Regions from separate parts of the Streptomyces sp. M41 genome, predicted to be linked through region 2. Evidence: riboswitches for the same ligand, from Rfam matches in the RefSeq annotation. Region 2 holds a riboswitch; the other holds the start of a gene.
What was found. Region 2 has a riboswitch for guanidine ahead of ACHBTE_RS16845 (DMT family transporter). Riboswitches for the same ligand answer to the same signal wherever they lie in the genome.
Positions count from the first base shown of each region.

Region 1: it holds a riboswitch for guanidine, as region 2 does, so the genes downstream of both, ACHBTE_RS29985 (MBL fold metallo-hydrolase) here and ACHBTE_RS16845 (DMT family transporter) in region 2, are expected to answer to the same signal.

Region 1 is NZ_JBIMKE010000032.1:60,285-67,943, forward strand. It holds gene ACHBTE_RS29950 (GAF and ANTAR domain-containing protein) at 1-12, opposite strand, end outside; gene ACHBTE_RS29955 (GNAT family N-acetyltransferase) at 193-750, opposite strand; gene ACHBTE_RS29960 (sugar O-acetyltransferase) at 904-1,485, shown strand; gene ACHBTE_RS29965 (TetR/AcrR family transcriptional regulator) at 1,496-2,053, shown strand; gene ACHBTE_RS29970 (MepB family protein) at 2,108-2,632, opposite strand; gene ACHBTE_RS29975 (hypothetical protein) at 2,828-3,004, shown strand; gene ACHBTE_RS29980 (hypothetical protein) at 3,037-3,627, shown strand; guanidine-III (ykkC-III) riboswitch at 3,706-3,772, shown strand; gene ACHBTE_RS29985 (MBL fold metallo-hydrolase) at 3,785-4,663, shown strand; gene ACHBTE_RS29990 (calcium-binding protein) at 4,776-5,546, opposite strand; gene ACHBTE_RS29995 (STAS domain-containing protein) at 5,899-6,231, opposite strand; gene ACHBTE_RS30000 (B12-binding domain-containing protein) at 6,314-7,510, opposite strand; gene ACHBTE_RS30005 (PP2C family protein-serine/threonine phosphatase) at 7,507-7,659, opposite strand, start outside.
Region 2 is NZ_JBIMKE010000011.1:159,968-167,626, forward strand. It holds gene ACHBTE_RS16800 (PTS transporter subunit EIIC) at 1-481, opposite strand, end outside; gene ACHBTE_RS16805 (glucose PTS transporter subunit EIIB) at 664-897, shown strand; gene rph (ribonuclease PH) at 1,044-1,781, shown strand; gene ACHBTE_RS16815 (hypothetical protein) at 1,930-2,334, shown strand; gene rdgB (RdgB/HAM1 family non-canonical purine NTP pyrophosphatase) at 2,472-3,077, shown strand; tRNA gene ACHBTE_RS16825 (tRNA-Leu) at 3,079-3,165, opposite strand; gene bcp (thioredoxin-dependent thiol peroxidase) at 3,205-3,672, opposite strand; gene ACHBTE_RS16835 (DUF3618 domain-containing protein) at 3,768-4,097, shown strand; gene ACHBTE_RS16840 (co-chaperone GroES) at 4,151-4,507, shown strand; guanidine-III (ykkC-III) riboswitch at 4,554-4,625, shown strand; gene ACHBTE_RS16845 (DMT family transporter) at 4,662-4,982, shown strand; gene ACHBTE_RS16850 (transglycosylase domain-containing protein) at 5,016-7,406, opposite strand.

The DNA.
Region 1 (7,659 bases), on a different contig from region 2:
CCAGTCGATCATGTCGGGTGTGTACTGTCTGCGGTCGGGCCGGTCCACCGTCCGTACCTCCCATCAGCGTCATCCGGCCGGGTCTCGCTGTGCGGGTACCCCCAACGCTGGGTGATGGGCACGGACACCACTGTGGAGCGCGACACACAGGTCTGACCGGAGCGCTTCGTTCGATGCGGGCGAGGCGTCCGCTCAGACGGACGACTCGACCGAGGGCCACACGCCGAACCACTGTTCGGCGCCGTACTCCTCGAACCGCTCCAGCTCGGAGAACCCCAGCTTCGCCGCGAGGCGCATCGCGCGGTCGTTGGCTGTCTGGGTGGTGAGCACCACCGGCTCGCCGGGCAGCGCGTCGGCGAACCAGTCGAGTACCGCCGCGCACGCCTCGGCGGCGTACCCGCAACCCCACGCCCGGGGCAGGAACAGGTAGCCGAGCTCGGTCTCCCCCGCCTCCGGACTTACGTGACCCGGGCCTTCTCTTTCGCGCCGACGCCGATCGAGCGTGATCATGCCGATCATCGCTCCGGCGAGGTCGACCACGAAAAGGCCAGGGCGCCGACCCGGCACCTCTGGCACCGCGCGTTCGAGCTCATCACGCGGTCGAGAGCCCCCGATGTAAGTGCCCACCTCTGGCGAGGCGAACAGTTCGAGGAACGCCGCTCGGTCTTCGGCCTCGGACTCGCGGAGCACGAGCCGTTCCGTCCTTAGCGGTGCAGGTGGCCAGGCGACAGGTCCTAAGAAGTCGGTCATGGCGGGCAAAGCTATCGCAGGCCCGTGAGAGTGATCCCGGAGAGAAGCACCCGGTCGAGGACGAGCCCTCCCGGGACCCTGCCCACGCCGACCGCACCGTGGCACCGTGACTCGGAATGTACGTTCGTACACTTACCGGGTACGCTCGTTCGCATGGCGAGGGAATACTTCGGACAGGACCCGCGTAGCAATCTGGAGCGCATGCTGGCGGGCGATCTCTATATCGCGGACGACCCGGAGATCGCCCGCAGGCAGCAGCGGGCCGTGCGGCTGTCCGGGCGCTACCAGGCCGCCTTCGCCGAGGACGCCGAGGGTGCCCGGTCGGTCCTCGCCGAATTGCTGGGCCATCTGGGCGAGGAGGCGTATGTGCGTCCGCCGTTGTACGTCGACTACGGCAGCAACATCAGCATCGGAGCCCGCACCTTCGTCAACTACAACCTGACCGCGCTGGACGTCGCGGCCATCACCATCGGCGAGGACTGCCAGATCGGCCCCGGTGTCCAGTTGCTCACCCCGACTCATCCGCTGGAGCCACAGCCGCGCCGCGACAAGCTGGAAGCCGCCAGGCCGATCAGCATCGGCGACAACGTCTGGCTCGGAGGCGGTGCCATCGTGCTTCCCGGCGTCACCATCGGGGACAACTCCGTGATCGGTGCCGGCGCGGTCGTCACCAAGGACGTTCCCGCGAACACCGTCGCCGTGGGCAACCCTGCCCGCCCCGTCCGCACCGTCTGAGCCGACTGTCATGGCCACCGGACACACCGACCCCCGGCGCCGCGAGCGCATCCTCACCGCCGCCCTCGACCTCATCGCCGAGGAGGGCATCCAACGCGTGTCCCATCGAAAGATCGCGGCGCGAGCAGGCGTGCCCCTGGGGTCGACGACGTACTACTTCAGCGGCATGGACGAGCTGCTGCGGGCAGCCTTCCGCCACTTCACGGACCACATCGTCGCCGTCTTCGACGCATGCCTCTCCACACCGTCCGACCCGGACCAGGCCCGGCACGCGGTGGCCGACCTCGTCCACGCCCTGTCCGAAGGGAGCGGGCGCGACCTGGTGCTCACCCAGGAGTTGTACACCCTGGCCGCCCGTCAGCCGGCCTATCGGGAGCTCACCCAGGAGTGGATGCGCCGCAGCCGCCTCCACCTGGAGAAGCACTTCGATCCCGGCACCGCCCGCCAACTCGACGCCCTGATCGAAGGGCTGACCCTCCATCGCGCGCTGTCCCACGAACCCCACGACCGCGCGCTCACCCTGGAGGCCGTACACCGCATCACCACGACGGGGCAGCGTGCTTCCTGACGCCGGTGCGATGAGGACCCCGGACGAGAACGCCGTGCGGAGCGCGTGGCTGCCCTACGGGTGGTAAAGGCCGTGCGCGCGTGCCGGGTCGGCGGGGCCGTCCTGGCCGAGGTGGAAGAAGTAGTTCACCTGCCATGCCTGGGTGGCGCGGGCCTGTCTGCTGGTCGTGGTCACCCATGGCGGATACACACGGAATCCGCGCTTGCCGCCGACGCCGTCGCGGGAGACGATGCCTCGCTCGCACAGCACCTCGCGCGGGAAGACGAACTGTCCGAAGCCGTCCTCGTCACGGCTGCTGATGACGAAGAGGTCCACCCCGTCGTCGGCGTCGAAGGGCCGGATCGGCCCCGCCTCGGAACGCTGCCACACGGTGACGAACTGGCCCACCTTCGTCGGCGTCGTCTTGGCCACACGGAACCGGACCGAGCGGCCGTCGACCATGAACCCGCAAGCCGCGTACTCGGCGCTCTCCGGTTCGGGCACCGGCAGCGAGCAGTCGAGCCCGCTCGGGTCGTAGACCGACGCCTTCGCCGCCAGTAGATCACCGTGAAGTTCCGCCCACGGCTCGTTCATCACCATGGCGCCATCCTGCCACCCTGCCGACCCTGCCATCGCGACGATCCGCCCGGCTTCGGCCCCTACCGAGCCCCTGCCGAGGCCCCCCTCACGGCACGCTCGGGCATGCCCGCGCAGACGGTGCGTGAGGTGAGCCGCCGGGGGCATACGCGTGGCAGGCATCCATCGGCCGGTTCACACTCCCCAAGGAGGCACCCAGTGCTGGGCATCATCGCGGCGGTCCTGTTCCTCATCGCCTTCCTCATCAATGCGGCGGACATATCCACCAACGACACCTTCACCTCGACCAACGTCATGCTGATCGGGCTGACGCTGCTCGCCCTGCACGTCGCCGGCATCGGTAGCGGCTGGTCGGCGCGAGGGCGCAGGCGCTGATCCGTGACGCGGGCGCCTGGCAGGATGCGCACATGGCGAACACCCCACCGATCACCCATGTGCGCATAGCCCAAGTCCTCACGGATCTGGGCATGATCACCACCGCGCAGGCACATACGGCACTGGAGGAGGCAGCCGCTTACGCCAGCGAGCCGATCGAGCGGCGTCATGAAGTCGCCGGCGCCTTGGAGACGTTCGGCGTGGCTGTGTCCATCCACTCCGAGGATGTGGATTTCGCCGACGCGCACTACGAGTGGCTCCTTGACGAAGCCGCTGCCCTCACCGACGGCAGGGTCGTCGTCTCCAACTACCGCTTCGACAAGGACAATCCCGACGACGACGAGTGCGGCCTGGGCACGATGCACTTCGAATGCAACGGAAAGCCCCTCTCCGTCGGAGTCGAGCAGCCGTCGAACGACTACCTCGACATGGGAGCCGCGCAGCTGGCGATCGAGGCGCTCAGTCCCCTTCACCACCTCGACGACCCTCGGGAGTTTCGCTGCGTCGAGCAGGAAGGCTCCGATCTCGACGACGACATCATGGTCCTGGCCTCGGCCGAGCAGCGGGACGGCCTCCACCGACACCTGGGCATCAGGTTCGAAGCGCGGTCGGGCGAGGGCTGACGGCACGATCCTGGGCAGGGGCCTGGCCCCCTCCCCCGCCGTAGGAGGGGACGCGAACACCGCCGTGGTAGCTTCCGCGTGGAGGCCGATGGTGCCTGCCCCGGACGAGATGTGCGCCGTACCCGGTCTGCAAAGACGACGCACTCAAGGAGACGGCATGGGCGCCGGCAATCCCCGGATCGATTTCACCAAACCGGCCCTCCGACCGCGTCCGCTGGATGTCCGATGGATCCACGGTTCACCGTCGGCCAAGCACAACACGGATCCCGACATCCAGGTTCACGCCTACGACGAGCACACCTTCATCCTGCGGCAGAACATGGCGATCAACTACGAGGCGCCGTTCATGTTCCTGCTCTTCGGCAACACTCAGGCGGTGCTGATCGACACCGGCGCCACCGCATCCGCCGAGTACTTTCCGCTGCGCCGGGTGGTCGACGAGCTCATGACCGGGTGGCTCGCTCACCACCCCCGCGAGGGTTACCACCTGCTGGTGCTCCACACGCACGCGCACGGCGACCACATCGCGGCCGACGGCCAGTTCACCGGCCGCCCCGACACCACGGTGGTCGGCGCCGACCTGGTCACCGCGTGGGACCACTTCGGGTTCGGCGCCGACCCTGATGCCGTGGCGCAGGTGGACCTGGGAGGCCGTGTGCTGGAGTGTCTGGCCACTCCGGGCCACCACGAGGCCGCGGTCACGTTCTACGACCGATGGACCGGTTTCCTGCTCACCGGCGACACGGTCTACCCGGGCCGGCTCTACATCCAGGACTGGCCGGCCTTCGCACGGACCATCGACCGCCTGATCGACTTCTCCGAGCGTCGAACCGTCAGTCACGTCCTCGGATGTCATATCGAGATGACCCGGGAGCCGGGCGTGGACTACCCGATCCGCTTCACCTGGCAACCCGACGAGCCGCCGCTGGAGATGACCACCGGCCACCTGCGCGACATCCGTGCGGCGCTCGAGGAAATCGGCGACCGGCCGAGGCGGCACCCTCTCCCCCACTGCATCTTGTGGCCGAGCGAATGAGTGCGCGGGGGCGAGGTTCGTCGGTAGCGGTCAGGCCGAGAGGGAATCGACTCACTCGGCCTCCCGCTGCCACTGCCACTCCCGCTGCCGCCGCCCCTCGCGGTGGACATGGTCAGAACAGGATTTCGCAGTCAGCGCGGGTTTCGATGCGGATGTCGCACCGGTCGGCTCCGCCGTCCTCGCCGTTTCCGTGGTCGGCAGCGCCTGCGGCGTCAGTGAGTACGTCGTTGCCCGCGCCGCCGTACAGCGCGTCGTTGGCCTCTCCGCCGTCCAGGTCGTCGGCCCCGGCCTGTCCGTACAGTGCGTCGGCGCCGACGCCTCCGCTGATCGTGTCCGCGCCGGCGGCGCCCCGGAGCGTGTCGCTGCCCGGTCCGCCGTCGATGCGGTCCACGCCCGCTTGCCCATTGACGAAGTCGGCTCCCGCCTCGCCGTCCAGCGTGTCGGCGCCTGCACCGCCGTACATGGTGTCGCCCTCGGGGCCGCCCACCACGGTGTCGGGCCCCGCGTCGCCCATGAGGGTGTCCTGGCCGGCGAGCCCTGCGACGTGGTCCTGGCCGTCCTCGCCGTTCAGCCAGTCGTCGCCGTCACCGCCGAGTACGGTGTCCGCGCCGGAACCCGCGCAGACGGTGTGGTCGCCCTGGCCACCGAGGATGACGGTGTCGTCCCCCGCGCCGGTGGAAATCACCAAGGGCGTAGGGGAGTTCAGCACGATGCGGTCGGCGCCGTCGGTGCCCACGACGGTGGCGGTCAGGGTGTTGCACACGGTGGGAGGTGCCGCGTGCGCCGCTCCGGGCAACGCCAGGACCGCCGTTCCTATGAGCAGCATCGGTGCCGCGAAGAGGCTTCCGCCGAACGATCTGCACGTGCGTCGAACAGAGCTCACGACCGTGTCCCTCCGGAAGATGCGGAGGAGGGCGGGACATGGGTCCCCACGCCTCCCACGAGCCTGTGTGCGGCCGGGCCGCGCACAGGGTCCTGTCGGGAGCCAATCGTTGCGCCGGGTGGCGCCTCGGTCACCGGCCGTTTGCGTCAGATGAGGACGGCGGCCGATCGCGGCGTTGGCTGGCCAGGCGCCGCCGGCCTCACCCTCTCGCTCACCACCTGCGCCTGGCTGATGACTGGAAGGCACTCTCCGGGCCCACCCGTTCAACGCCGGGAAGGCGTTCACATGGGTGTTGTCGCATCGCGTCCGGAGTTGAAGCTTTGGAGGACATGAAGGACGGGTCGGGGCCGCGTCAGGTGCTGTGGCGAGCGCCTGTGGGCGGCCCCGCGTGCTGACCGGACTTCTTACGCTGACCGGCGGTCAGATACGTGTAGGTGCCGGTGATCTCCAGCAGCCGCCGCAGGGACGGGCCGATGTTGTCCAGGTGGAAGACGATGCCGTCCCGGCCGGCGGAGCGGTGGATCTGGAGCAGGGTCGACAGTCCCATGGAGTCGACCATGCCCAGCTCTCGGCAGTCCAAGTGCAGGTCCTGAACGCCCTCGTGCTCCTGGAGGGCCGTGCGGACCTGGTGGAGCACGCTGTTGCAGGTGTCGTAGTCCAGGTCGCCGGTGAGCGTCACGCGCACGCTGCGGGGACCGTTGGGCGAAGGGGTCGCGAGTGGGTCTGCGTCAGAAGGGCTAGTCACGGTTCGTCCAGCGTCTCGGGGGTCACGGGCGGGCGTCGAGCGCGGTGCGCCCGGCGGCGATGAGATGGCGGGCGCGCGGGAAGTCGCGCAATTGCTCCTCCAGCAGGTCCAAACCGGGCAGCAAGGAGTGGGCGGGCACCCCTCGGGCGGTGAGGATGTGGGCGGTCCAGGAGAGGAAGTCGGCGAAGATCTCGGGGGCGTCGACATACAGGGCGGCGGTCAGGAAGTCGACGATGTGGGCGAGGTCTTCGGCCGTCCGCTCGCGCTGCGCGTCGGTGTAGTCGCTCACGGCGGGATACAGCTGCTCAAGGCGCTTGAAGGTGTCGCGTACCAGGCGGGTGGAGGACTTGGCGACCAGGGTGTACTCCTGGTCACCCAGGTGCGGAAGGTCGTTGATCACCTGGTGGGCGGGCGCCGGCCGCGGCAGCGGGTCGGCCAGCAGGTCCGCCGCCGCGCGCGCTTCGGGAGCCCAGGCGTCGGCGCCCAGCAGCCGGGCGTAGCGGCCGTCGACACCGAAGGCGAGGCCGCCGGCCATGACCGGCGTACCGGTCGCCTGGACCGCGGTGATCGCGTTGTGGGCGATGGGCAGGCGAGTGGGCAGGGAGCCGGACAGGCAGACTGCGTCCGGTCCGGTGCGGTGGATGTGGCCGATCAGGTGGGCGGTGGGCACCTGCGCACCGAGGTAGTCGACCTGCCAGCCGCGCAGCCGCAGAGTCTCGGCCAGCAGGCGGGCGGGCAGCGCGTGCCACTCCTGATCGACGCATGCGACCATGACGCGGCCCCGGCCGGCCACGGGACGCTGCATGGGCAGCGTGGCGATGACGCGGTCGTTGATGGCGGTGGCGGCGTGCTCACCGGCCACGCTCATGCGGTTGGCGGCCCACTCGATGCCGACCCTGTGCTGGACGGCGCCGATGACGTCGAGCAGCACCGCCTCCGGCTCCAGGCCCGCGGCCAGGGCGTCGGCGACGACATCGGCCGCCGAGTACTCGTCTCCCGCTTCAACCGCTGTCCAGAGCTTTTCCGTCCATTGCTCGCCCCGCTCGTCGCCGTCCGGCGAGGCGAGGCGGGCGCCGACGCCGCTCCGGAGGGGTCGTCCCGGTCTGTCGTCGACGCCGTGGACGTCGTTTCTTACGCCGTTGGCGCCGTCGACGGCGTTGACGTCGTTGACGTCGTCGTGGCCCCCGGCGCTGTCGAGCCCATCGATGCGTGAGTTCATGCCGTGTACCTGCCCCTGGTCGTCCCGTCCACCGCGCTGAGGTGGGCACCGCGGGGTGCGGTGATGGCCATGACGGCGATGTCGTCATGGTGGCCCTCTCCGATCCACTGGGAGGTGACCATCAGGATCCGCTCGACCACCGCCTCCGC
Region 2 (7,659 bases):
GCAGGCCGATGACGATGCCGCCGAAGACGCCGGGGTTCTGATATTCGTACGCGCTCACCGCGCCGTCGGCCGTCGCGCAGCCGATGGTGGCGACCTCCTCCGTGCCGGGCGGGCAGTCCTTCGGGAACTCGCGCAGCACATTGAAGTAGACGAGGAACCCGGCCACCGCCGCCAGTGCCGTCGAACCGTCCGCCTTCCTCGCCATGCCGATGGCCACGCCGACGCAGAACAGCAGGGGCAGTCCCAGGGAACCGTCGAGCAGCGCGCCTCCCGCGCCGTCCATCACCTTCGCGACGTTGTCCCACCCCAGTCCCTCGTCCCCGAACACATCCGGTTGCCCGAGCCGGTTGAGGATGCCGGCGGCCGGCAGTACGGCGATGGGGAGCTGAAGGCTGCGGCCCATCTTCTGCATGCCCTGGAACAGGGTGTGCCAGCGGGAGCGCGCGGGGCTGACCGAACTGTCGGCGCTCTCGGCGCTCATGGCGTCCCTCCCGGCTCCGCTGGGCTGGGTTTGTCGGCCGTCGCCATGGTGGTGTAGACCAGTCGACGGGACGGTTCCCATGTCGTGAACGCCATCCTTCGGCAGGTACGACATGTCCGCTCGCGAAGTTGGGCCAACTGTGGGTTACTGCGACAAAGCGGTTCGGATCAGGGAGAAGGAACATGGCCAGCAAGGCTGAGAAGATCGTCGCCGGGCTCGGCGGCATCGACAACATCGAGGAGATCGAGGGCTGCATCACCCGGCTCCGCACCGAGGTCAACGACCCCGCGCTGGTCGACGAGACCGCCCTGAAGGCCGCCGGCGCCCACGGTGTCGTGAAGATGGGCACCGCCATCCAGGTCGTCATCGGCACCGACGCCGACCCGATCGCGGCGGAGATCGAAGACATGATGTGACGCCCGGGCACCGTCGTCCCGGGCCGACCGCCCATCAGGGCGGTCCGCCCCGGGCCGACCGCCCTGATGGACGGTCCCGCAGGGCCCTTCCCGGCGATGGGGAAGGGCCCTCCCCGTCTGCGGCTAGGCTCGACGGCATGTCCTCACTGTCTCGCATCGACGGCCGCACCCCCGAGCAGCTCCGCCCGGTCACCATCGAACGCTCCTGGAGCAAGCACGCCGAGGGCTCCGTCCTCGTCTCCTTCGGCGACACCAAGGTCCTGTGCACCGCCTCCTTCACCGAAGGCGTCCCGCGCTGGCGCAAGGGCAGCGGCGAGGGCTGGGTCACCGCGGAGTACGCGATGCTGCCCCGTGCCACCAACACCCGCGGCGACCGCGAGTCCGTCCGGGGCAAGATCGGCGGCCGTACGCACGAGATCAGCCGTCTCATCGGCCGCTCCCTGCGCGCCGTCATCGACTACAAGGCGCTCGGCGAGAACACCGTCGTCCTCGACTGCGACGTCCTCCAGGCCGACGGCGGCACCCGCACCGCCGCCATCACCGGCGCCTACGTCGCCCTCGCCGACGCCGTCGCCTGGGCCCAGGGCAAGAAGCTGATCAAGCCCGGCCGCAAGCCGCTCACCGGCACGGTCAGCGCCGTCTCCGTCGGCATCGTCGATGGCGTACCGCTCCTCGACCTGCGCTACGAGGAGGACGTGAAGGCCGACACCGACATGAACGTCGTCTGCACCGGCGACGGCCGATTCGTCGAGGTCCAGGGCACCGCCGAGGCCGAGCCGTTCGCCCGCGAGGAGCTCAACTCCCTGCTCGACCTCGCGGTCGCGGGCTGCGGGGAACTGGCCGATCTGCAGCGCAAGGCGCTTGCCGGCGTCCTCGAAAAGTAAAGGACGCACCAAGAACAGCCACAGCCGCGGGCAACCGCGCCGCCTTTCCCCGCGTCCCTAGAGGTACGGGCGTACGGCACACCGCTGTACGCCCGGCCAGTGCACAACGGGGGGCCTGCAAGGCCTGAGCAGGGAGGGAACGTCAACCATGGCCACGAGCCGACGCCGCCGGAGCCGTATCGCCACAGTTGCCGCAGTCATCGCGGCAGTCGGGCTGACGGCCGGACTGACCACCGGCTGCGACGCCGTCGACAAGGCGCTGGACTGCGTTCAGACCGCCGAGGCCATCGCCGACAGCGTGACCGAGTTGCAGCAGGCCGTTGACAGCGCGTCGAACGACCCGACGAAGATCGACGAGGCCATCAAGTCCATCGGGGACAACCTCGACAAGATCGGCGACAAGACGGACGACGCCGACCTCGACAAGGCGACCGAGGACATGCGCAAGGCTCTCGTCGACGTCCAGGGGGCCGTCGAGAACGGCGACACGACCCCGGACATCGGCGGTGTCACGAAGGCGGCCGGTGAACTCACCAAGGTCTGCACGCCGTAACACCCGGCACGAAGCGCGACAGCGACGGGACGGACAGGGTTCCGATCGCCGGGCGGCCCACCAGTCGGTAACCCGGCCCGTCGGTCGGTAACCCGGCCCGTCGCTGCGGCGGTCGGCGGGTCGGGATACTGGACCCCATGACCCGCCTGATCCTCGCCACCCGTAACGCCGGGAAGATCACCGAACTCCGCGCGATCCTCGCCGACGCAGGACTGCCCCACGACCTCGTCGGCGCGGACGCCTACCCGGACATCCCCGACGTCAAGGAAACCGGCGTCACCTTCGCCGAGAACGCGCTGCTCAAGGCGCACGCCCTGGCCCGGGCCACCGGCCTGCCGGCGGTCGCCGACGACTCGGGGCTCTGCGTCGACGTGCTGAACGGCGCCCCCGGCATCTTCTCCGCCCGCTGGGCCGGCCGGCACGGCGACGACAAGGCCAACCTCGACCTGCTGCTCGCCCAGCTCTCCGACATCGACGAGCCCCACCGCGGCGCCCACTTCGCCTGCGCGGCGGCGCTCGCCCTGCCCGACGGCACGGAACGAGTGGTGGAGGGGCAGCTGCGGGGAACCCTGCGGCACACGCCGACGGGCACGAACGGCTTCGGCTACGACCCGATCCTCCAGCCGGACGGCGAGAGCCGGACCTGCGCCGAGCTGAGCCCCGACGAGAAGAACGCCATCAGCCACCGGGGCAAGGCGTTCCGGGCACTGGTGCCGGTCGTACGGGAACTGCTCGCGCAGTAGATGGTGCGGCCGGAGGGACTCGAACCCTCACGGGAGTTACCCCACTGGGACCTAAACCCAGCGTGACTGCCAATTCCACCACGGCCGCCTGCCCTTGCCCGGCCATGCTACTGGCCGGGTGGGACGCTCAGACGCCCAGGTCCTTGATGATCTTGGCGACATGGCCGGTCGCCCGGACGTTGTAAAGAGCCCGCTCGACCTTGCCCTCCTCGTCCACGACGATCGTGGAACGGATGACGCCCAGGTACGTCTTGCCGTAGTTCTTCTTCTCGCCGAACGCGCCGTAGGACTCCGTGACGGTCTTCTCCGGGTCGGCGAGCAGGGTGACCTTCAGGGACTCCTTCTCGCGGAACTTGGCGAGCTTGTCCGGCTGGTCGGGCGAGATGCCGATGACGTCGTAGCCGGCCGCGGCCAGGAGCTCGAGGTTGTCCGTGAAGTCGCAGGCCTGCTTGGTGCAGCCGGGTGTGAGGGCCGCCGGGTAGAAGTAGACGATGACCTTGCGGCCCTTGTGGTCCGAGAGGGACACCTCGTTGCCGTCGGCGTCGGGCAGGGTGAAGGCGGGGGCCACATCCCCCGGCTGGAGTCGCTCGCTCATCGAACCAGCGTAACCGGGGAGCCTGACGGTGCGGTTCGCCGTGGAGCTGACAGACTGTCCGCAAACAGCATCAGCTTCACTTCGGAGGCCGAACGGTGGCGGACACGTCGGACACCAGAACACCGGCGCAGATCGAGGCGGACATCAAGGCCCGCCGCGCAGCGCTGGCCGAGACGCTCGACGAGATCGGGGTGCGGGTGCACCCGAAGACGATCGTCGGCGACGCCAAGGCCAAGGTCGTCTCGAACATCGACCACACCCTCGGACGGGCCTATGTCGGCGTCAACCGGGCCGTGAGCGATGTCAAGGCCCGGTTCACCGACGAGGAGGGCGCGCCCCGCATCGAGCGGATCGTGCCCGTCGCCCTCGTCGCCGTCGGGCTCGTGGGCCTGCTGGCTCTCGGCACCCGGCGCCGCAGGGACTGAGTGACGCGGACCCGACGGCGTACACAGGCGGCCCAGGCAGGTAGGTTCAAGGTGTGAGCGCCAACAGAAACGAGCACAGCACCCATCACGACAAGCTGCCCATCCGGATGCTGCACGACCGAGTACTCGTGCGGCAGGACACCAGCGAGGGCGAGCGGCGTTCCGGTGGCGGCATCCTGATCCCCGCCACGGCGGCCGTGGGCCGTCGGCTGGCCTGGGCCGAGGTCGTCGCGGTGGGGCAGAACGTCCGGACCGTGGAGACCGGCGACCGGGTCCTGTACGACCCGGAGGACCGGGCCGAGGTCGAGGTGCGTGGAGTCGCGTACGTCCTCATGCGCGAGCGCGATCTGCACGCCGTGGCCGCCGACCGGTTCGAGGGGTCGGAGGACTCCACGGGGCTGTACCTGTAGTTCAACGGGCCGAGGGGCTGGTGACCGTCGTCACCAGCCCCTTTTCCCGTTTCCTTGCTAGCTTTGAAGGAGCCCGACGAGACGCGCCGTACCGGGATGCAGGCAAAGACGACGCACCCCCGCATTACGCCGCCACGTCTCGGAGGTGCTTGTCATGGCCTGGGTCCTGCTCGTCGTCGCCGGTCTGCTCGAGGTCGGCTGGTCGATCGGCATGAAGTACACCGACGGCTTCACCCGGCTCGTCCCCAGCCTGTTCACCGGCGCCGGCATCGTCGCCAGCATGGTCCTGCTCTCCTACGCCGCCCGGTCCCTGCCCATCGGCACCGCCTATGGCGTGTGGGTCGGCATCGGGGCGGCCGGTGCGGCGGTGGTCGGCATGGTGGTGCTGGGGGAGCCCGTCACCGCGGCGCGGATCTTCTTCGTCTGTCTGCTGCTGGTCGCCGTGGTGGGTTTGAAGGCGACCAGCGGTCACTGAGCCGGCCCTGCGGTCACCGGACCGGCTCCGCGGTCACTGTCTACGGGTGCCGCCCTGCGTTCCGGCCGTGTTTCCCGTTGTGCCGCCGCCCCCCGTGTCCGTGCCGCCTGCGCCGGTGGCGCCGCCGCCCGAGGTGTCCGTTCCGCCGCTGCCGGGATCGCCCGTGGTGCCGCCCTCGGTGGTCGTGCCCCCGTCGGTGGTACCGCCGTCGGCCGTCCCCCCGTCGGTCGTGCCGCCGTCGGCCGTGCCCCCGTCGGTGGTACCGCCCGTCGTCGGGCCGCCCGTCGTGCCGCCGTCCGGCTGGCCCGGCGTCTGGCCACCGGTCTGGCCCTCGGTGTCCTGGCCGCTGTCCGTCGGGTCCTCGGTGGCGCCGCCCTCGTCCTGCTCGTCGGCGTCCTGGTCGCCCTCGGTCGGGTCGGTCGTCGGGTACTGGGGCACGTCGGCGCCCTGCTGGAGCTCCAGGTCGAAGTCCTTGACCGGCTTGCCCTTCAGGGCCTTCTCGGTGAACTGGGCCCAGATCGCGGTGGGCGGGCCGCTGCCGTTCATCCGGTTGACGCCCAGCGCGCCGTACAGGGGCTTCTGGGCGGCCGTGACCGGGTCCTGGCCCATGACGGCGACCACGGTGGCCAGTTCGGGGGTGTAGCCGGCGAACCAGGCGGCCTTGTCCTCCTCCGCGGTGCCGGTCTTGCCCGCGGCCGGGCGGCCCGCCGCCTGGGCCGGGGTGCCGGTGCCGTTCTCCACGACGCTCTTCAGGACCGAGGTGGTGGTGTCGGCGGCCTCGCGGCTGATGACCTGGGAGGTTTTGCGCTTGGGCAGGTCGATGACGTCGGAGCCGTCCTTGGTGATCTTCTCGATCATGGTGTACGTGCCGTGCTTGCCGTGGTTGGCGAGGGTCGCGTAGGCCTCCGCCATGTCCAGGACGCTCGCGGTGGCGGTGCCCAGCGCGATCGACGGGTACGGGTTGAGGTCGGGCGTGGCGGAGGGCAGGCCCAGCTCCACCGCGGTGTCCTTGACCTTCTCGGGGCCGACGTCGACGGCCATCTGCGCGTACACCGAGTTGACGGACTTGTCGGTGGCCGTGCGCACGCTGATGTCGCCGTAGGACACGTCGTCCTCGTTGGCGGGGTCGTAGCCGCTGGTCCAGCCCTGCACGGGGCGCTTGTTGGTGCCGTCGTAGATCGTGTTCGGGGTGATCGGGCGGCCGTCCTGGGTGGTCGACCCGTTCTCCACGGCCGAGGTGAACACGAACGGCTTGAAGGTGGAGCCGACCTGGTAGTCCCGGCGGGTGGCGTTGGGGGTGTACTGCTTGACGTAGTCGATGCCGTTGTACATCGCCACGACCTTGCCGGTCTTCGGGTCGACGGAGGCGCCGCCCGCGCGGACGTAGGTGTCGACCTTGTTGTTCTTCTTGTCCAGCTTGGACATCAGCTGGTCGTCGACCGCTTCGACGAAGGCGTCCTGCTTGTCCTTCTGCAGGGTCGTGGTGATGCGGTAGCCGCCCGCCTCCAGGTCCTCCTCGGAGGCGATCTTGTTCTGGATCAGATAGTCCTTCACGATCCGCACGATGTAACCGCGCTGCCCGGACAGATTGGTGGAGGCCGTGGCCTCCTTGGGCCTCGGGAACTTCATGCCGGCCCGCTCGCTCTCGGACAGCCAGCCCTTGGTCACCATGCCGTCCAGGACGTAGTTCCAGCGGGCCAGGGCCGCGGACTTGTTCTCCGGGTGGGCGACGACGTCGTACTCGCTGGGCGCGTTGACCAGCGCGGCGAGGTACGCGGCGCGGGCCGGGTCGAGGTCCTTGGCGTCCATGCCGTAGTAGGCCTGGGCGGCGGCCTGGATGCCGTAGGCGTTACGGCCGAAGAAGCTGGTGTTGAGGTAGCCCTCCAGGATCTCGTCCTTGCTCTTCTCGCGGTCCAGCTTGATCGCGATGAAGAACTCCTTCACCTTGCGGGTGACGGTCTGCTCCTGGCGCAGGTAGTAGTTCTTGACGTACTGCTGGGTGATGGTGGAGCCGGACTGCTTGCCCTTGCCGGTGGCGGTGTTCCAGGCGGCCCGCGCCATCGCCTTGGGGTCGACGGCGGACTCGGTGTAGAAGTCGCGGTCCTCGGCGGCCAGGATCGCGTGCCGGGCGGGCTTGGAGATCTGCGCGAGGGTGACGTTCTCCCGGTTGACCTGACCGTCACGGGCGATCACCGAGCCGTCCGCGTACAGGTAGACGTTGGCCTGCTTGGTGGCGAGGGCGTTGGCCGGCGGGATCTTCACCATGGAGTAGCCGAGGAAGAACAACCCGAACAGCAGCAACGCGCCGATGACGAGGGTGCCGAGCACCGTGCGCCAGGTCGGGATGATCCGCCGCCATCCCGTCCGTTTGGGCCGCCGGGCCTTCGGGGTCGGCTGCTGTGGCGGCTGCTGCTCGTCGCTCATGTCGTTGCCCGGACTCCTGTTTCGCGTCGTACGTTCCCGTACGCCTCGTACGCCTAATGCGCCCCCATTGAAGACTCTCGCACCAGGCGTTCCGTTCCCGGAAACCGACGCGTGTGGCGGGAAAGTGAGCAGGCTCTCGCGGGGGTCCGTGCCGGGCGGAAAACGGCTCGCCGTGCCGGGCGGAAAACGGCTCGCCGCGCCTCGCCTTCGCGCACTAGGCTCCTGCGCTTCGGTGCCGGCGGGGCGAGGAGGG